One region of the Kitasatospora sp. NPDC034023 genome, then DNA from elsewhere that is predicted to be linked to it. Evidence: riboswitches for the same ligand, from Rfam matches in the RefSeq annotation. Region 1 holds a riboswitch; each other region holds the start of a gene.

Region 1 (4,086 bases):
GGTGGTCGAGACGGCTGCCGGTTCCTGAGCACGTCGTCCCACCGGGCGCCGGGCGCCGGCGAGCGGCTGCCGGCTTGCGGCGACCGGTGAGACGTCCTACCGGTTAGCGGTAGACGCGGACGTAGTCGGCGGCCATGGTGATCGGAGCGGTCCCCTGTGGCGCGGGGTGGTACTGCCCCGCGCACACCGAGAGGTTGAGGATCAGGTACGCCGACCAGTTGGCGCCGACGCCCTTGCCGTCCGAGAAGACCTTGACGCCGTTGACGTACCAGTCCACCGAGTTCGCGCCGTAGTAGGTGCCGATGGTCACCCACTGGTCCTTCGCGATGGCGCTCGCGTCGGTGTAGTACTTCGGGTTGCCGGGGTTGACGTGGTTGGTCAGCTCCAGCAGGTTCGGGTTGTCGGGGTGGTACTCGAAGGAGTCGATCTCCCCGTTGCCGTTCTTCCAGGTCCACAGGGCCGGCCAGGCGCCGGTGCCCGCGGGCAGCTTGACCCGGGTCTCGGCGTAGTCGCCGGTCTTGACCTGGAAGCCCTCGCTGGAGCCCTCGGTGGTCAGGAAGCCGGTGTTCCAGGACTGCTTGCCGTTCTCCAGGGCCGGGCCGCCGGGGGCGGCGGTGAAGGTGGCGACCCCGTTGGCGACGCTGACGTTGTTCTTGTTCAGCCAGTCCAGCTTGTTGTCGTCCGGGTTGTGGTTCCCGTACTTGTACGAGGTGCTCTTGTCGCCGACCCAGCGCTGGCCCCAGGAGATCGAGCCGTTGAACTCGTCCGACCAGGTCAGCGACTTGCCGACGACCGGGGAGGACGGCGCGGGGGCGGTCGGGCTGGCCGTGGCGCTCGGGGTCGGCGTGGAGGTCGGGGTCGGCGTGGAGGTCGGCGCCGGGGTGGCGGTGGCCGTCGGGGCCGGGGCCGGGGTGGCGGTGGCCGAGACCATCAGCTGCTGCGAGGGCAGGTTGTGCCAGACGCCGCCGAGGTCCTGCCAGAAGCCGAACTGGGTGTACGTCCCGGCGGGCAGGGTGCGCGCGCCGCTGGTGAAGTTCACGCCGCTCGGGCAGATCTGCACGTTGGAGGCGTTGCCGGGGAAGTCGAGGTTGGTGCCGCGCGCGTCCCGCACGCCCACGCCGACGGTCTTCGCGGTGAAGCAGGCCGAGGAGTGCAGGCCGAGCGAGGCGGTGCCGGCCTTGCCCGCGACCATGGTGGCGGGGGCGAGCCGGTCCTGGGTGACGGTCGGCGCGGTGGCGGCCTGGGCACTGCTCACGGACGGCAGTCCGAACAGGCCGGCGCCGCTGATGGCGAGCGCCCCCGTGGCGGCGAAGGCGGCGTTGCGGCCGCGGCGGGAGGGGCGGGCGCGGCGCGGCGTGGCGCGCCGGACAGCAGGCTGGGGCATGAGCGGACCTCTGCGACGCCTGCGAGGTTAGCTGTCGGGTTCGGGCTGCAGTTGGCCCGGCCGCCTGTGGAACGGCTTCACCCCTAGCCACGACCCGTACGCGTGAGCGCGCGGGCCGGGCGCCGACCTTGGTTCCCCCGCTCCCGTCCGCGTGGTGCTCGGTGACCCGCCGACGGGTGGACGGGACTCGGCGTCCCGGCGGCGGGGTCCGCGAGGGCGGACGACCGTTGCAGGCTAGGCAGGCTGTGCGTGAACGGACAACTCCGTCGGTCCGGTTGTCGCGCAGCTCACAGTGGTGTCGATCAACAACGCTGTGCGGCGGCCGAGTTGATCAATCCCCCGGCCCGGCCGGATGCCCGTCCTGGTTCCTGGCCGGGTGCCCGTCCGGGTGCTCGGCCGAAGGCCTGGCGGGATGGTCAGCCGAGCCAGGCGTCGACCTGGCTCTCGGCCTCCGGCGCCCAGGCCAGCTCCAGGCGGTCGAGGCCGCTCAGCAGCCGGGTGCCGCCGACCGTCGCGATGCCGGTGGTGTGGACGGGCGTGGTGGGGGTGCGTCTCGCTGGGGTGAGTCTCGCAGGGGTGCGTTTTATGGGCGGACGGTAGGACCGGAGCGCGGCGGGTGTCCATGTGCCGGTCGCACCCCCCGGCGGGCGGCGCGGTGGCGATCCGTACCGTGGCAAAGATCTGACCGACTGCACCCGGTCGGATAAATTGGAGGCCTGACATTTCCGCAGTGCACAAGAGCACCAAAGCCCGAAACGAGGAGCCGCCCCACCATGATCGCGTCCCTGCCCGCCTTCGCCGGCCGCACCTACGTCTTCCGGGCCGACAACGGCGCGGCCTTCCGCAACACCTACTCGGCCGACGGCACGCGGCTGCGCTGGGAGGGCCTCGGCGAGTCCGCGGGCCAGTGGGAGGACGTGCGGCTGCACGTCGCCGAGGTCGCACCGGAGATCTACTTCGTCAGCTGGACGGAGCAGAGCGGGATCACCGTCAGCCATGTGATGGACCTGAACAAGCTGACGGTGCGGGCCTTCTGGACCTTCGAGGGCGAGGGCGGCCGGGTCGGCCAGCTGCACACCGGTTCGCTGGAGCGGGTGGCCTGAGACCTGTGACGGCCGGACCCCCGACCCGCGGCTGGGCCCCGGGGTCCGGCCGATAAGCGGCCGGTCGTCAGGCGGTCGGGTTCGGCACCGCAAGGTGCTGGGACAGCCACTCCAGCGAGGACGGCAGCAGCGCGCTCCAGGTCTCGAAGTTGTGGCCGCCGTTCTCGAGCATGCTGTACGAGACCTTCATCGGGCTCCGCGCCGCCTCGACGAAGGCCTCGGTCTCCCGCCGGTAGTCGCCGTCGCCCTTCTTGGTGCCCGCCAGCAGCACGGACACGTTGGGCTGCGGCAGGTTCTTCAGCCGCCACATCAGGTTGGCCTCGTCGCGGCGCTGCTTGCTGCCGCCGAACAGGTCACCGGTGGTCGGGTCGTCGGCGGCGTCGTAGTAGGCCGAGAGCGCGACGGCGGTCGGGAACACGTCGGGGTGGCGCATGGCCAGCTTGAGCGCGCAGTAGCCGCCGGTCGAGTTGCCCATGAAGGCCCAGGCCTGCGGGTCGGACGAGACCCGGAAGCTGGCCTGGATCGCCGAGGGCACGTCCTTGGTGAAGTACGTGTCGGACTGCGGGCCGTTCGGGATGTCCTCGCACTCGGTGTCCTGCGGCAGCGCGGGCGAGGGGCGCATCAGGATCAGGACGGTCGGCTGCATCCGGCCCTCCTGCAGCAGCTTGAGCGCCGCGCCCGGGTAGTTGAAGCGGGTGATCAGGTTCTCGGCGATTCCTGGGAACCCGGTGCTGACGATCACGGCCGGGAACTTCCTCTGCGCGTACTCCGGCTGGAAGTACTGCGGGGGCAGGTAGACGTAGCTCTCGGTGGACAGCCGGCTGACCGCACCGTCGATCCGGACCTTGCGGATCTCGCCCGACTGGCTGGGCTCGCGGCCCACCGCACCGCCGCCCTTGACCGAGGCGTGGCCGATCGTCTCCACCAGGAGGCGACCGGAGGCGTCCGCCTTGTTGTGGATCACCACCGGGCCGGTGTCACCGGTGCCCAGCAGGTCGTCCCAACTGCTGTAGAAGGCGAAGTAGTTGTTCGCCACCAGGCCGAGCGCCGCGAGCACCGCGAACTGGGTGGCGAGCAGCGTGCCGATCCGGCCGAGCACCGCCTGCCAGGTCGTCCTGGCCATCCTGGGCCACAGCCAGACCGTGCCCCCCATCACCACGACGGCGATCAATACGGTCAGCGCCAGCACCTTGTGGCTCGTCAGACCCATGTCCTACTTGCTCCCACGCCTCGAACTCCGGACCCCTCCGCTGGGGACATCCGAGGAGGTCACCCCGGCTCCCCTGCCAGGGCGCAATGATCAACCCTAGCGCCAGCTGGGAGAACGCTGATGGCGGGCTGGGAGGTCGCGGGGAACGGCCGACGGCTTTCAACCGACAGAGTTCAGATGACAGATTTCGAAATCTGTCATCTGACATCTGAACCCTGAACCCTGTCAGCTGCTCGCCGTCACCCGCCAACCGCCGGGCGCGGCAGCCACCACGCCCCACGCCCGACGCACCCCCGGCTCAGGACACCCGCTCCCAGAGCCGCAGCCCCGCCGTGAGCTCGCGCATGCAGCGGGCGCCCAGGTCGCGCGGGGAGCCCGGGCCGACGGCG
Region 2 (4,086 bases), on a different contig from region 1:
CCTGGAGAACGTCAAGGCCATCGTCGAGGCCGGTGGCGCCACCATCGAGGACGTGGTGATGTTCCGCGTCTACCTCACCAAGCGCGCGGACTTCCCGTTGATGAACGAGGTCTACGCCGAGTTCATCGAGGAGAACGTCAAGCCCGGCGGCGTGAAGCCCTGCCGCACCACCGTCTTCGTCGAGCTGCCGCAGGAGCCGATGCTGGTCGAGATCGACGCCCAGGCCGTCGTCGCCTGACGATCCAGCCGACCCGAGGGCCCGGACGGCACGTCCGGGCCCTCGGCGTTCCCCGAGGCCTGCTTGCCACGCTTCGCCAGCAAAGTTAGGTTAGGCTCACCTAACTATCTGGAGGTCCGTCCATGAGCCTGCCAACCGGCGACACCGAGGTGCCCGAGCCCACCACCGCCGAACGGATCCACAGCCTGCTCAGCACGACCTCCTCGCTCGCCGTCCGCGCCCTGGGCGAGCAGCACGACCTGGACGGCCCGGTCTCCGCCCACGGCTCCCGCCTGCGGCTGCGCGCCCCGCTGGACACCCCGCTCACCGTGGCCGCGGCCCACGCCGCCGAGGGCCTCGCCGTCATCCTCGATGTCACCGACGTCGCCCCCGTCGCCGTCCGCGACCGCGTCCGCGCCCGCCTCACCCTGGCCGGCCGGCTGCACCTGGCCCACCTCGCCGACGACGGCCTCAGCGTCCACCTGCGGGTGGACGTCGCCCACGCCGTCCTCGCCACCCCGTACGGCACCGGCGCGGTCACCGCCGCCGTCCTCGCCCTCGCCGCCCCCGACCCGATGGCCCGCCACGAGGCCGCGATGCTCACCCACTTCGCCGACGACCACGCCGACGCACTCGAGGTCCTCACCCGCCTGCTCGACCCGGTGCTGCTCGCCCGGAACCCGGACATCCGCCCGCTCGCCCTGGACCGCCACGGCCTGGTGCTGCGCCTGGACCACCCCGACGGCCACCGCGACGTCCGCCTGGTCTTCCCCGAACCGGCCCGCGACACCGAGGACTTGGGCCACCGGATGCACGACCTGCTGGCCGCCGCCCGGTACGGTCAGCCGGCCCACCGCAGCTGAGTCACCGGCTCACCGCCCGGCCGCATCCTCCTCACGTACCGCCCGGGCCACCACCGGCGCACCGCGAACGCCACCCCGACCCCGCCCCGACCCCGCCCCGACCCCGCCCCGAAAACGAACCGCCGACCCCGAAAACGGCAGCGGCCGGCCCGGCTCGCGAGGAAGTGAATCCCGCGAGCCGGGCCGGCCTGGGCGTGTCCCGCGCCCATGTCCACTGCACGGCGATCACCCGGTCGAGCGGTCACCCGACATGACCATCCCGGAGGATCGATTCGCTCCGCAGCAGCGGTGGTTCCTGAAACCCCGACAGGGTCAGAGCGCGACGCCGTGCGCGCGCAGGTAGGCGACCGGGTCGATGTCCGAGCCGTACTCCGGGCCGGTGCGGATCTCGAAGTGCAGGTGCGGGCCGGTCACGTTGCCGGTGGCGCCGGAGAGGCCGAGCTGCTGGCCGACGGTGACGGTCTGACCGATCTTCACACCGATCACGGAGAGGTGCGCGTACTCGGCGTAGTGGCCGTCGGCGAGCTTGATCTCGACCTCGTTGCCGTAGGCGCCGCCGTTGCCGGCCTTGACCACGACACCGTTGGCGACGGCGCGCAGCGGGGTGCCGGTGGAGGCCACGAAGTCCTGGCCGGTGTGGTGGCCGGAGGCCCACATCGAGCCGGCCACGCCGTAGGCCTCGCCGAGCACCGGGTGGGCCAGCGGCGCGACGAAGCCGGAGGCGGCGGCGACCGGAGCGGCGGTCACGGCCTGGGCCGGAGCGGCGGTCTGAACCTGGGTCTGCACCTGGGCGGCCGGCTTGGCGGCCTCGGTCTTGACCTGGACCTGGGCCTGCGGCTTGGCGGCCGAAGCGGCCTGGGTGACCGGAGCGGCCGGCTTGGCGGGCTTGGCCGGGGCGACGTCCGCGGACGGCGCGGCAGCGTGGCCGGCGATCGCGAACTGCTGGCCCGGGAAGATCAGGTTCGGGTTGGCGCCGACGACCGAGCGGTTCTGCTCGTACAGCGCGTGCCAGCCGCCCTCGACGTGCTTGGCGTCGGCGATCTTGGACAGGGTGTCGCCGCTGACGACGCGGTAGCTCTCGTGCGCGGCGGCCGGAGCGGCCTGGGCCGGCGCGGCCTGAGCCGGCGCGGCGTCGACGGCGGTGGTGGAGGCGGCGGCCTGCGGGGCCGGGGCGACCGGGGCGGTGTGGGCCTGGGCGCTCATCGCGGTGACGAGCGGGAGGGCGAAGGAGACACCGGTGACGGCGGTGGCGATGCCGATGCGGGCGGCGCGGGGCAGGGCGATACGACGAGCCTGAGCAGGCATGGAAGTTTCCTCTCCGACGCCTGCGAGGTGAGCTGTCGGGTTCGGGCTGGAGTTGCCCGGCCGCATGCGCGGCTTCACCCCAAGCCGGCCCTGGACGCCGCGCCCTGAGGCGCGAACTTCCGGTCCGGCGACTTACCTGTGGGTCCCCCGCTCCTGCCGTACAGAGTTCAGTTCGAACCACCGGGAAGCGGCAGGACTCGGCGTTCCACCCGGTGGATCCGTCCGGACTGGCCGGGCGGTCGCTGAACTAAAACCCATCCGTTCGGGTGAAGCAATGTCGATCTCTTGAATCGGCAACCATCCCCCGGGGTGCGGTGACTCTCCGGATGATCCGCTGCACGGTGCGTACGCGATCCATTCACCCCGCGCCACTGATCCACGACCCTGCGCCGACATCGACGGCACTGCGCGGTCGTCCGCTCACGCACCGCACACCACCGACACACCCGCCGGTGACCCTTGTCACGCGGGCCTCACGGGGAGCAGGATCGGGCCGTGGCCACTTCCGAGGCCGGCACCCTGCGCCTGGGCACCGCGCAGGGTCGCTGGGTACTACTGGCGACGGTGCTCGGCTCCAGCATGGCGATGCTGGACGGCACCGTGGTGAACGTCGCCCTGCCCCGCATCGGCGCCGACCTCGGCGCCTCCCTGGCGTCCCTTCAGTGGACACTGAACGGCTATCTGCTCACCCTGGCGGGCCTGATCCTGCTCGGCGGCGCGCTCGGCGACCGGTACGGAAGGCGCCGGGTCTTCCTCATCGGCGTGGTCTGGTTCGCCGCCGCCTCCGCGGCCTGCGCCGCCGCGCCGAACATCCAGGTGCTGATCGCCGCCCGCGCCGTCCAGGGCATCGGCGGGGCGCTGCTCACCCCCGGCTCGCTCGCCATGCTCCAAGCCGTCTTCGACCCTGACGACCGCTCGGCCGCGGTCGGGCTGTGGTCGGGCCTCGGCGGCGTGTCGGCCGCGGTCGGCCCCTTCCTCGGCGGCTGGCTGGTGGACGGCCCGGGCTGGCGCTGGATCTTCCTGCTGAACCTGCCGCTCGCGGCCGCCGTGATCACGGTCACCACGCGGTACGTGCCGGAGAGCCGGGACGAGAGCGCCACCGGCCGCTTCGACGTGCTCGGCGCGGTGCTCGCCGCGTTCGCCCTCGGCGCGATCACCTACGCGCTGACCGCCGCCGGGGAGGGCGTGTCCGCCGTGGTCTGGGTCAGCGGGTTGATCGGTGTGGTGCTCGGCGTCGCCTTCGTGGCCGTCGAGCGCCGCGCGCCCGATCCGATGCTGCCGCTCGGCCTGTTCTCCTCCCGGCTGTTCACCGCCGTGAACCTGGTCACCCTCTGCGTGTACGCGGCGTTCAGCGGCGTCTTCTTCCTGCTGGTGGTGCAGCTGCAGATCGTCGCCGGGTTCTCGCCGCTGGTCTCGGGCTTCGCGCTGGTGCCGATCACGGTGCTGATGCTGGGGCTGTCGGCGCGCGCCGGGCGCCTCGGCAAGCGGATCGGCCCGCGGATCCCGCTCACCGTCGGCCCGCTGCTGTGCGCCGCCGGGGTGCTGCTGATGCTGCGCATCGGCCCGGGCTCCTCCTACTGGGCGGACGTGCTGCCCGCCGTCACGGTGATGGGCTGCGGCATGACGCTGCTGGTCGCGCCGCTGACGGCCACCGTGCTGGCGGCCGTCGAGGTCCGGCACGCGGGCATCGCGAGCGGGGTG
Region 3 (4,086 bases), on a different contig from region 1:
CGTGTCCTGCGAGTCGTGCGAGTCGTGCATAGAAATCTCCCGAAGAGCTCCGGAGTTGTCGTCCAGCGCGGCGCCCCCGGCACCGCCGAACGAACGGACCGGCCCCGTACCGGCCCGGCACAACGCCTCACTTGACGCGATGATAGCTGCAGTGCACGTGCATCAGCACGGGACGTTGCAGGTGCACGAGGCCTTTTACCCGCGGCCCCGAACTCTTCACGGGGTCTCCCCTGACGGTACGTAAACGGACATAGTCGACTGAATCACCGGAGCCGCGATAACCCGCCGTGAGCGGCTCCCCGCTGAATGTTGATCTTCGAATGCCGGGAGTCGCGCCACCGTGACCCTCCGTCAGACGACCTCCGGACTGTGAGACATCTCACGCACCACAGTCGCAACGCCGCACCACGTGGGGCACGTCAAAGCAATGGCCCGTGCTCGCACGGGGGTTGGGTGAGGAATGTCCGGATTGTGGGCAAACCACCCGTACCGGCACGGCGGCCACACCGGGTCCGCACCGCGACCGCGCCAAACCCGTACGGCAGCCGACTGCAGGCCGGACGGGCCGATGTCCTACGATCTCCGGCATGAGCACCGCAGCCATTCCGGGCGCGCCACTGCCCGTCCGCACTCCAGGCTCCCGTGCGCGGGGGCGCCACCGTCGTCCCGAGCGCCCCGCGATCCCGGCCAACGCGCCGGCCCTGGTGCTCGCCGTGCCCGCGACCGCCGGGCCCGAGTCCCGCTCGGTCGTCGAGGAGCTGCTCTCCATCGTCCGCAGCGAGCAGAACGGCGTCCAGGCCGCGGTCGGCTACCTCCCCGGCGACTACGCCGAGGGCGCCGGCGGCGAGGACCGCACCGTCGCCGAGCTCCTGGCCATGGCCGCCGAGGCCGGGCTGCCGACGCCCGTCCTGGTGCCGCTGGTGCCCGGTCCGCACGGTTTCCTGGCCGAACTCCACGCGCTCGCCGCCGAGTACGGCGCGCCGGTCACCGACGCGCTGGGCCCGCACCCGCTGCTCGCCGAGGCCGTGCACGTGCGACTCTCCGAGGCGGGGCTGGCCCGCGCCGACCGGGCCCGGCTGTTCGCCATCGCGACCGCCGCGGACGGCGTGGTCCTGACCACCGTCGGCGGCGAGGACGCCGCCGCCGCAGCCGGCATCACCGGCGTACTGCTGGCCGCCCGACTGGCCGTCCCGGTCGTCGCCGCCGCGCTCGACGTGCCCGGCTCGGTGGCCGCGGCCGTCAACCACCTCAAGGAGTCCGGCTCGCAGCGCCCGGCGCTGGCCCCGCTGGTGATCGGGCCGGAGGCCGACTCCGAGCTGCTCGCCACGGCCGCCGAGGAGACCGGCTGCCCGTCGGCGGCGCCGCTGGGCGCGTACCCGACCGTCGGCCAGCTGATCGCCTCCACCTACCTGGCCGCGCTGCCCACGCCGTCCCCGGAGGAGCTGGCGCAGGCCGAGGCGGAGGCGGCGGCCGCCGCCGAGGCCGAGGGGGTCGTGGAGGGCGCCCGGCGCGCTCACGCGGCCGCCGAGGCGCCTGCCGGACAGTAAGGACACCACGCGCCGGTCGGCGCGCACACAGGGCCCGGAACGGCTTGCGTTCCGGGCCCTTCGCTTTGCCTCTCTCGTTGCCCCTCCTGTTGCCTCTCCTGCTGCCCCTCCTGCTGCTTTCCTGTGCCGTACGGGAGTTACAGGAGTTAAGCGAGCAATGAAGGGAATGTCCGTTCTGGCGCCATTTGCAAGGAAATGGTGAGCGCACTCTCCGGCGCTCGAATCGCGGCCACCCCCCTGGCTCGGACGGCGCGCCGCTTCGCGCTTCAACACACCGTCACGTCACTCCTGAGGCGAAGACAGTTGTGGGCATCCGCAACAGCATTGCCGAAAAACGATCATTTACGATCATGATTACCTGACATTTTGGCAGTTCCCACTAAACCGTGATGCGCGTCACAGCTATTTGCAGTTTGAACTTAAGTCTGCTTAACGTGCTCCCCGTTCGTGGCCACACGGACCCAGTTCATCCGCAACGCCGAGTCCTGCCGTCGGATGTCCTGGAAGCGCGAAAACGCACCACGGCAGGAGCGGGGGACCCACAGGTAAGTCGCCCCGGACCGTTCCCCGGAACGTCCAGGGCTAGGGGTGAAGCCGCGCTCACGCGCGGCCGGGCAACTCCAGCCCGAATCCGACAGCTCACCTCGCAGGCGTGGGAGAGGACCGCGTCTTCATGCTGCCCACCAACGGCACCCGTCTGTCCAGCCGCACCCGCCGCGTGATCGCCGCCATCGGCGTCGCGGGCGTCGGCCTCACCGTCCCGTGCCTCGTCTCCGGCACCGCCTCCGCGGCCTCCGTCGCCACCTGGGACAAGGTCGCCCAGTGCGAGAGCACCGGCAACTGGAGCATCAACACCGGCAACGGCTTCTACGGCGGCCTCCAGTTCACCCAGAGCACCTGGTCCGCCTTCGGCGGCACCGCCTACGCCGCGCGCGCCGACCTGGCCACCAAGGACCAGCAGATCGCCGTCGCCGAGAAGGTCCTCGCCTCGCAGGGCCCCGGCGCCTGGCCGGTGTGCTCGGTCCAGGCCGGCCTCACCAAGGGTGGCGCCCCGGCGTCCGTCGACACCTCGACCGCCGCCAAGCCCGCCGCGCCCGCCGCCCCGGTCGCCAAGCCCGCCGCCAAGCCGGCGCAGACCCAGGCCCCGGCCGCCAAGCCGGCCGCGCCCGCCCAGGACGCTGCCCAGGCCGCCACCGACTCCGCCACCGGCAACTGGACGCAGAAGCACCAGCAGCAGGCCCAGAGCGGCGACTACACCGTGGTCGAGGGCGACTGGCTGTCCTCGATCGCCGACAAGCACAACGTCCAGGGCGGCTGGCAGCGGCTGTACGACCTCAACCGCAGCACCCTGACCGACGGTCCGAACACCATCTACCCGGGCCAGCACCTGTCCTTCGGCGACGGCGGCCAGGCCCAGCAGTCGGCCTCCACCGACCAGTCCGCCTCCTCGGACAAGTCCGGCTCGGACTTCACCTGGTTCAACCGCTCGCAGAAGTCCGGTCAGTCCGCGAACGGCGGTGCCGTGAACGCCAAGCCGGCGGCCCAGACCCAGACCCCGGCCGCCCAGCCGGCCGCCCAGGCGCAGACCCAGGCCCCGGCCCAGGCCGCCACCGGCAGCATGGCCGCCGCGGTCGCCTTCGCCGAGTCCAAGGTCGGCCAGGCCTACGTCTACGGCGGCACCGGCAACGGCGGCTGGGACTGCTCCGGCCTGACCCAGGCCGCGCTGCGCGCCGCGGGCATCTCCGTCCCGCGCGTCGCCGCCGACCAGGCCGCCGCCAGCACCCACGTCTCGCTGGACAGCCTGCAGCCGGGCGACCTGCTGTTCTGGTCCAACAACGGCCAGGACTCGGGCGTCTACCACGTCGCGATCTACGTCGGCGGCGGCAAGTACGTCGAGGCCGCCAACCCGAGCTCGGGCGTGCGCGAGCAGACCGTCGCCAACTGGGCCCCGGACTTCGCCGGCCGGGTCTGAGCACGGCGAACGGCTGACAGCCGACGGATTTCGACTGACGGACAACAGATAACAGATAACAGATTTCAACATCTGTCAGCTGTCAGTCGTCCTCCGAACGCTGACCACCCGCCACCCCCGGGGAGAGTCTGGTCGCTCCTCCCCGGGGGTTCCGGCGTATCCCCGTGGTGAAACCCCGCCCCAACGGGCAAGCTGCTGCTCCGCACCCGAGGAGGAGTCACATGGCCCAGGTCACCGTCACCATCGACGCGAACCTCGCGATCGACGCGATGATGCTCTCCGGTACCACGAACCCGCAGGACGCCGTCGAACTGGTCCTGCGCGACTACCTGGCCCGCGGCCGCCGCACCGAGACCCGTACCGGCGACGCGGCCGACGGCCGACGCCTCACCGCCGACCGTCCCACCGCCCAGGAGGGCTGACCCGGCGCACGCCGAAGGGCCCCGGAGAGCAACTGCCCTCCGGGGCCCTTCCCTTGCCCCTACGGCCGACGCTCAGCGCGCGCAGGCCCCGGTGGACCCGCGCATCACCAGCTCCGGCTGGAACATGAACTCGCCGCGCTGGGCC
Region 4 (4,086 bases), on a different contig from region 1:
CCGCTCCGCCAGCACCGCCGCCACCTCGCCGCGCCGGTCGGCCGCCTGGCGGGCCGGTGCCGCCGCCGGGGCGACCGGCGGCAGCGACAGCTGGGCCAGCCCGCCGGCCGCGAGCAGCAGCGCACCCCGCCGGGACAGCGTGCGGCGGGTCCTGTCCGTCGGGTGGGGGTCGTGGGGGCCCGCTATCGGGTGGGGGTCGTGGGGGCCGGGCGGCGACGCGCTCAGAGCCGGACCACCCCCGAGACCGGCATGGCGTTGACGCTCTCGTAGCGGACCTTGGCGCCCGGGTAGGGGGCGTGCACGATCACGCCACCGCCGGCGTACATGCCGACGTGGTGCATGTCCCGGTAGAAGATCACCAGGTCTCCCGGTCGCGCTTCGGAGAGGCTGATCCGCTGGCCGGCGTACGCCTGGGCCTGCGAGGTGCGCGGCAGGGTCACTCCGGCCTGCCGCCAGCTGTAGTACATCAGACCGGAGCAGTCGAACGCACGGGGCCCGGTGGCCCCGTAGACGTACGGCGCGCCGACCATCCGGACCGCGGCCGCCAGCGCGGCGGCCCCGCGCTCGGAGGCGGGCGGGGCGGAGCCGAGGTCCAGCCGGTCGGTGCCGCGGGTGGCGCGCTGCTCGGCGTCCCGGGCGTCCTGGGCGGTCATCCTGGCCCGCTCGACGGCGCCCAGGCCGTTGAGCAGCTTCTGTGCCGTGGTCAGCCGCTGCTGGATCTGCTGCTTGCTGTCGGCGAGCGAGCGGCGGGTCTGGTCCAGCTCGGCGAGCTTGCCGGCGGCCTCGGCGCGCCGTTGGTCGAGCCGGCGCTGGCGGGTGACCAGCTCGTGCAGCGTCTCCTGCTGCCGCTGCGTCGCCTGGCCCATGGTTCGGGCGCGGGCGAGGTAGTCCTCCGGGTCGGGGGACAGCATCAGCCGGGCGGTCTGGGTCATCCCGCCGCCGCGGTACTCGGCCCCGGCCACGGTCGCCAGGTCGCCGCGCAGCTCGTTGAGCTGGTCCTGGGCGACGGCGATCTCGCCCTGCAGGATCGTGGTCTCCCCCTGGAGCCGCCGCTGGGCCTCCTGGGCCGCGTTGTACCTCTCCGAAGCCTGCTCGGCCTCGTCGTAGAGCTGCTCGACCTGTGTCTTGACGTCCTTGCGGTCGGCCGGGTCCGGGCTGCCGGGGGCGGCGTGGGCGCTGCCGCCGGTCGCCATGCCGAGCGCGGTGGTGGCCGCCGCCGTCAGCACCAGCGCACGGACGAGCAGTTGGGAACGGCGGTGCACGGGCATGGTGGCAGCGGCTCCAATCCTGCGGCGCGGCCCCGCCGCCGCCCCACTGCGGGCGGTCGTCGAGCGGGAGTCCGGTGGCAGACGTTAGCGAGTCCGGGCAAGCGAGTCCAAACCCCTCCGGACCCGAATATTTGACCCGTAATCGGACATCAGCCCGAGCCGCCGAAAAAGCCGCAGGCCCGGCCTTCCGTGGAGGAAGACCGGGCCTGGAAGCGCCGAGTACGGATCAGACCCGCACGATGCTGGTCAGCGGCATGTTGGTGACGGCCTCGTAGCGGACCGAGGCACCCGGCTTGGGCGCGTGCAGCACCTGGCCGTTGCCGGCGTAGATGCCGACGTGGTGGGCGTCCCCGAAGAAGATCAGCAGGTCGCCGGGCTGGGCCTGGGACAGGTCGCTGCCGATCCGGGTGCCGGCGTGCGCCTGCTCCTGCGAGGTGCGCGGCAGCGAGACGCCGACCTGGTTGAACGCCCAGACCATCAGGCCGGAGCAGTCGAAGGAGGACGCGCCGGTGGCGCCCCACACGTACGGGCTGCCGACCTTGGAGGCGGCGGCGGAGAGCGCGGCTGCACCGCGCGAGCTGCCGGGGGCGACCGGCTTGGCGACCGGCGAGGCCGGGGCCGGGGCCGAGCCCGCGGAGAGGTCGGTGCGGCTGTTGTCGCGGGAGGCGCGGTCGGCGGCCTGCTGGGCCTTCACCGCGGCGTCGGCCTGGGCCTTGGCGTCGGCGGCGGCCTTCTCCTCGGCCGCGCGCAGCGCCTGGCGCTCCTGCTCGGTCAGGGTGTTGAGCAGGTCCTGGGCGGCCTTCAGCTTGTTCTGGACCTCGTCCTTGGAGGCCTTCAGCTGCTGGGTGGTCGACTCCAGCTCGGCGAGCTTGCCCTGGGCCTCGGTGCGGTCCTGGTCGAGCTTGCGCTGCTGCTCCTGGAGCACCTTCAGCTGGTTCTTCTGGGTGTCGCCGGCCTGGTTCAGCGCACCGGCCTGGTTGAGGAAGCTGTCCGGGCTGGACGAGAACATCAGCTGCACGGTCGGGGATATGCCGCCGTTGCGGTACTGCTCCCCGGCGATCTCGGCCAGGCCGCCCTGCAGGTCGGTCACCTGGTCCTGCTGACGGGCCACCTGGTCCTGCAGGCCGGAGACCTGCTTCTCCAGCGTCTGCTGCTTCTCCTGGGCGGCGTTGTACTGCTCGGTCGCCACCTCGGCCTGCTCGTTGAGCTGGTCGACCTGCTCCTTGACCTGGTCCTTGGTCGGCTGCGGGTCGGCGTGGGCGCCGGACTGCGCGGAGAGGGCGACGGCTGCGGCGGCGACACCGGTCAGGATCGAGACACGGGCGCGGCCGGCTGGCTTGGGACGACGATGGGACGCCACGAAGGCGGGCTCCTTCTTCCTACGTCCGCCTACCGGGTGAGCTGACGGGTTCGGGCCGGAAGCATGCCCTACGACGCCTCACGGCCGTTCCAGCGGCCGACCTGGCGCCGATTCACCCCGGAGGAACGTGGTTCCCCGGCTCCGCTGCGCAGCACCCCCGACTACTGGGCTCCCCTGTCGGGCAGTCGCTTCGACCTGCCCCGCTGCCTCGCGAACTCGACGGTAGCCACCGCCGCCACCCCGGCTGGGTGATCGACACTGCGATGGCTCGGTGCATGACCCTAGTAACTGAACCGTGATCGGTTCAAATCCTTGTCAGAAAAAAGACGGAAGATTACCCAAGTTCTTTTGTGAAAATGACCGATGGTAACCGCCGCCCCACGCAAGGCTGATCAGGTCTCACCCGATGCTCGCGAAACGGTCGAAAACCCGAACGCCACCCCCGATCGGGGGTGGCGCGGATCACAGGGCTCGGGCGAACCCCTTCGGCGTGTCGGGCCGTCAGACCCGGCGGATGGTGTTGATCGGCATCGCGTCGGCCTTCATCACCTTCACCACGTCACCGGTGTGCGGCGCGTGGACCACCATGCCGTTGCCGATGTACATCGCGACGTGGTGCATGTCGGGGCCGTAGATGACCAGGTCGCCCGGCTGAGCCGCCGCCAGTCCGGGCACCGCGGTGCCGTAGTGGCCCTGCTCCTGCGAGGTGCGCGGCAGCGAGACGCCGGCCTGGCCGTACGACCAGACCATCAGGCCCGAGCAGTCGAAGGTGCTCGACCCGGTGGCGCCCCACACGTACGGCGAGCCCTGCTTGCTCATCGCCTTGGCGAGGGCCACGGCCGCGTAGCCACTGGCCGGCGGCAGGCTGCTCAGGTCGACCCGGTCGCTGCCGCGCGAGGCCCGGTCGTCCTGCGCCTGCTGGGCCTTCAGCGCGGTGCGCTCGGCGGCGCTCAGCGAGTTCATCAGGTCCTGGGCGGCCTTCAGCTTGGTGTTGACGTCCGCCTTGGCCTGGTTCAGGTCCTTGGTGGTGGTGTCGAGCGAGGCCAGCACGGCGGCCGCCTCGGTCTTCTCCTGGTCCAGCCGCCGCTGCTGGTCCAGCAGCCCCTTGAGCGCCTCCGCCTGGGTGGTGCTGGCCTGCTGGACGGTGGAGGCCTTCTCCAGGTAGCCGGACGGGTCGGAGGAGAGCATCAGCTGGACGGACGGGTCGATGCCGCCGGTGCGGTACTGCTCGCCCGCCACCTCGGCCAGGCCGGCCTGCAGCTGGGTCATCTGCTCCTGGCCGCGGGCCACCTGGTCCTGCAGCTGGTCGGCCTGCTTGCGCAGCTGCGTGGCCCGCTCCGTGGCGCCGTTGTACTTCTCTGCCGCCTGCTCCTGCTCTTGCTGGAGTTGGTCGATCTGCGCCTTGACGTCCGTTTTGTTCGGCTGCGGCGCGGCGTGCGCGGCTACCTGGGCGGAGAG

Evidence for each region. A riboswitch is a leader RNA that binds a small molecule or an ion and turns the genes downstream of it on or off. The one in region 1 is predicted to bind cyclic di-AMP.
Region 2: another riboswitch for cyclic di-AMP. It lies ahead of ACZ52R_RS29410 (M23 family metallopeptidase); the one in region 1 lies ahead of ACZ52R_RS17030 (glycoside hydrolase family 16 protein).
Region 3: another riboswitch for cyclic di-AMP. It lies ahead of ACZ52R_RS24160 (transglycosylase family protein); the one in region 1 lies ahead of ACZ52R_RS17030 (glycoside hydrolase family 16 protein).
Region 4: another riboswitch for cyclic di-AMP. It lies ahead of ACZ52R_RS03205 (C40 family peptidase); the one in region 1 lies ahead of ACZ52R_RS17030 (glycoside hydrolase family 16 protein).

What each region holds. Positions count from the first base shown of each region.
Region 1 is NZ_JBVIRY010000011.1:46,804-50,889, reverse strand. Features, by position in the region: gene ACZ52R_RS17035 (hypothetical protein) at 1-28, shown strand, start outside; gene ACZ52R_RS17030 (glycoside hydrolase family 16 protein) at 104-1,384, opposite strand; cyclic di-AMP (ydaO/yuaA leader) riboswitch at 1,386-1,551, opposite strand; gene ACZ52R_RS17025 (phenolic acid decarboxylase) at 2,158-2,487, shown strand; gene ACZ52R_RS17020 (alpha/beta hydrolase) at 2,555-3,697, opposite strand; gene ACZ52R_RS17015 (TetR family transcriptional regulator) at 3,996-4,086, opposite strand, start outside.
Region 2 is NZ_JBVIRY010000026.1:36,220-40,305, reverse strand. Features, by position in the region: gene ACZ52R_RS29420 (RidA family protein) at 1-238, shown strand, start outside; gene ACZ52R_RS29415 (DUF2470 domain-containing protein) at 361-1,080, shown strand; gene ACZ52R_RS29410 (M23 family metallopeptidase) at 1,393-2,385, opposite strand; cyclic di-AMP (ydaO/yuaA leader) riboswitch at 2,388-2,568, opposite strand; gene ACZ52R_RS29405 (DHA2 family efflux MFS transporter permease subunit) at 2,881-4,086, shown strand, end outside.
Region 3 is NZ_JBVIRY010000018.1:157,547-161,632, reverse strand. Features, by position in the region: gene ACZ52R_RS24170 (DUF397 domain-containing protein) at 1-30, opposite strand, end outside; gene ACZ52R_RS24165 (sirohydrochlorin chelatase family protein) at 588-1,547, shown strand; cyclic di-AMP (ydaO/yuaA leader) riboswitch at 2,045-2,213, shown strand; gene ACZ52R_RS24160 (transglycosylase family protein) at 2,221-3,519, shown strand; gene ACZ52R_RS24155 (hypothetical protein) at 3,741-3,941, shown strand; gene ACZ52R_RS24150 (LacI family DNA-binding transcriptional regulator) at 4,014-4,086, opposite strand, start outside.
Region 4 is NZ_JBVIRY010000002.1:74,155-78,240, forward strand. Features, by position in the region: gene ACZ52R_RS03195 (hypothetical protein) at 1-15, opposite strand, end outside; gene ACZ52R_RS03200 (C40 family peptidase) at 222-1,268, opposite strand; gene ACZ52R_RS03205 (C40 family peptidase) at 1,495-2,628, opposite strand; cyclic di-AMP (ydaO/yuaA leader) riboswitch at 2,639-2,792, opposite strand; gene ACZ52R_RS03210 (C40 family peptidase) at 3,130-4,086, opposite strand, start outside.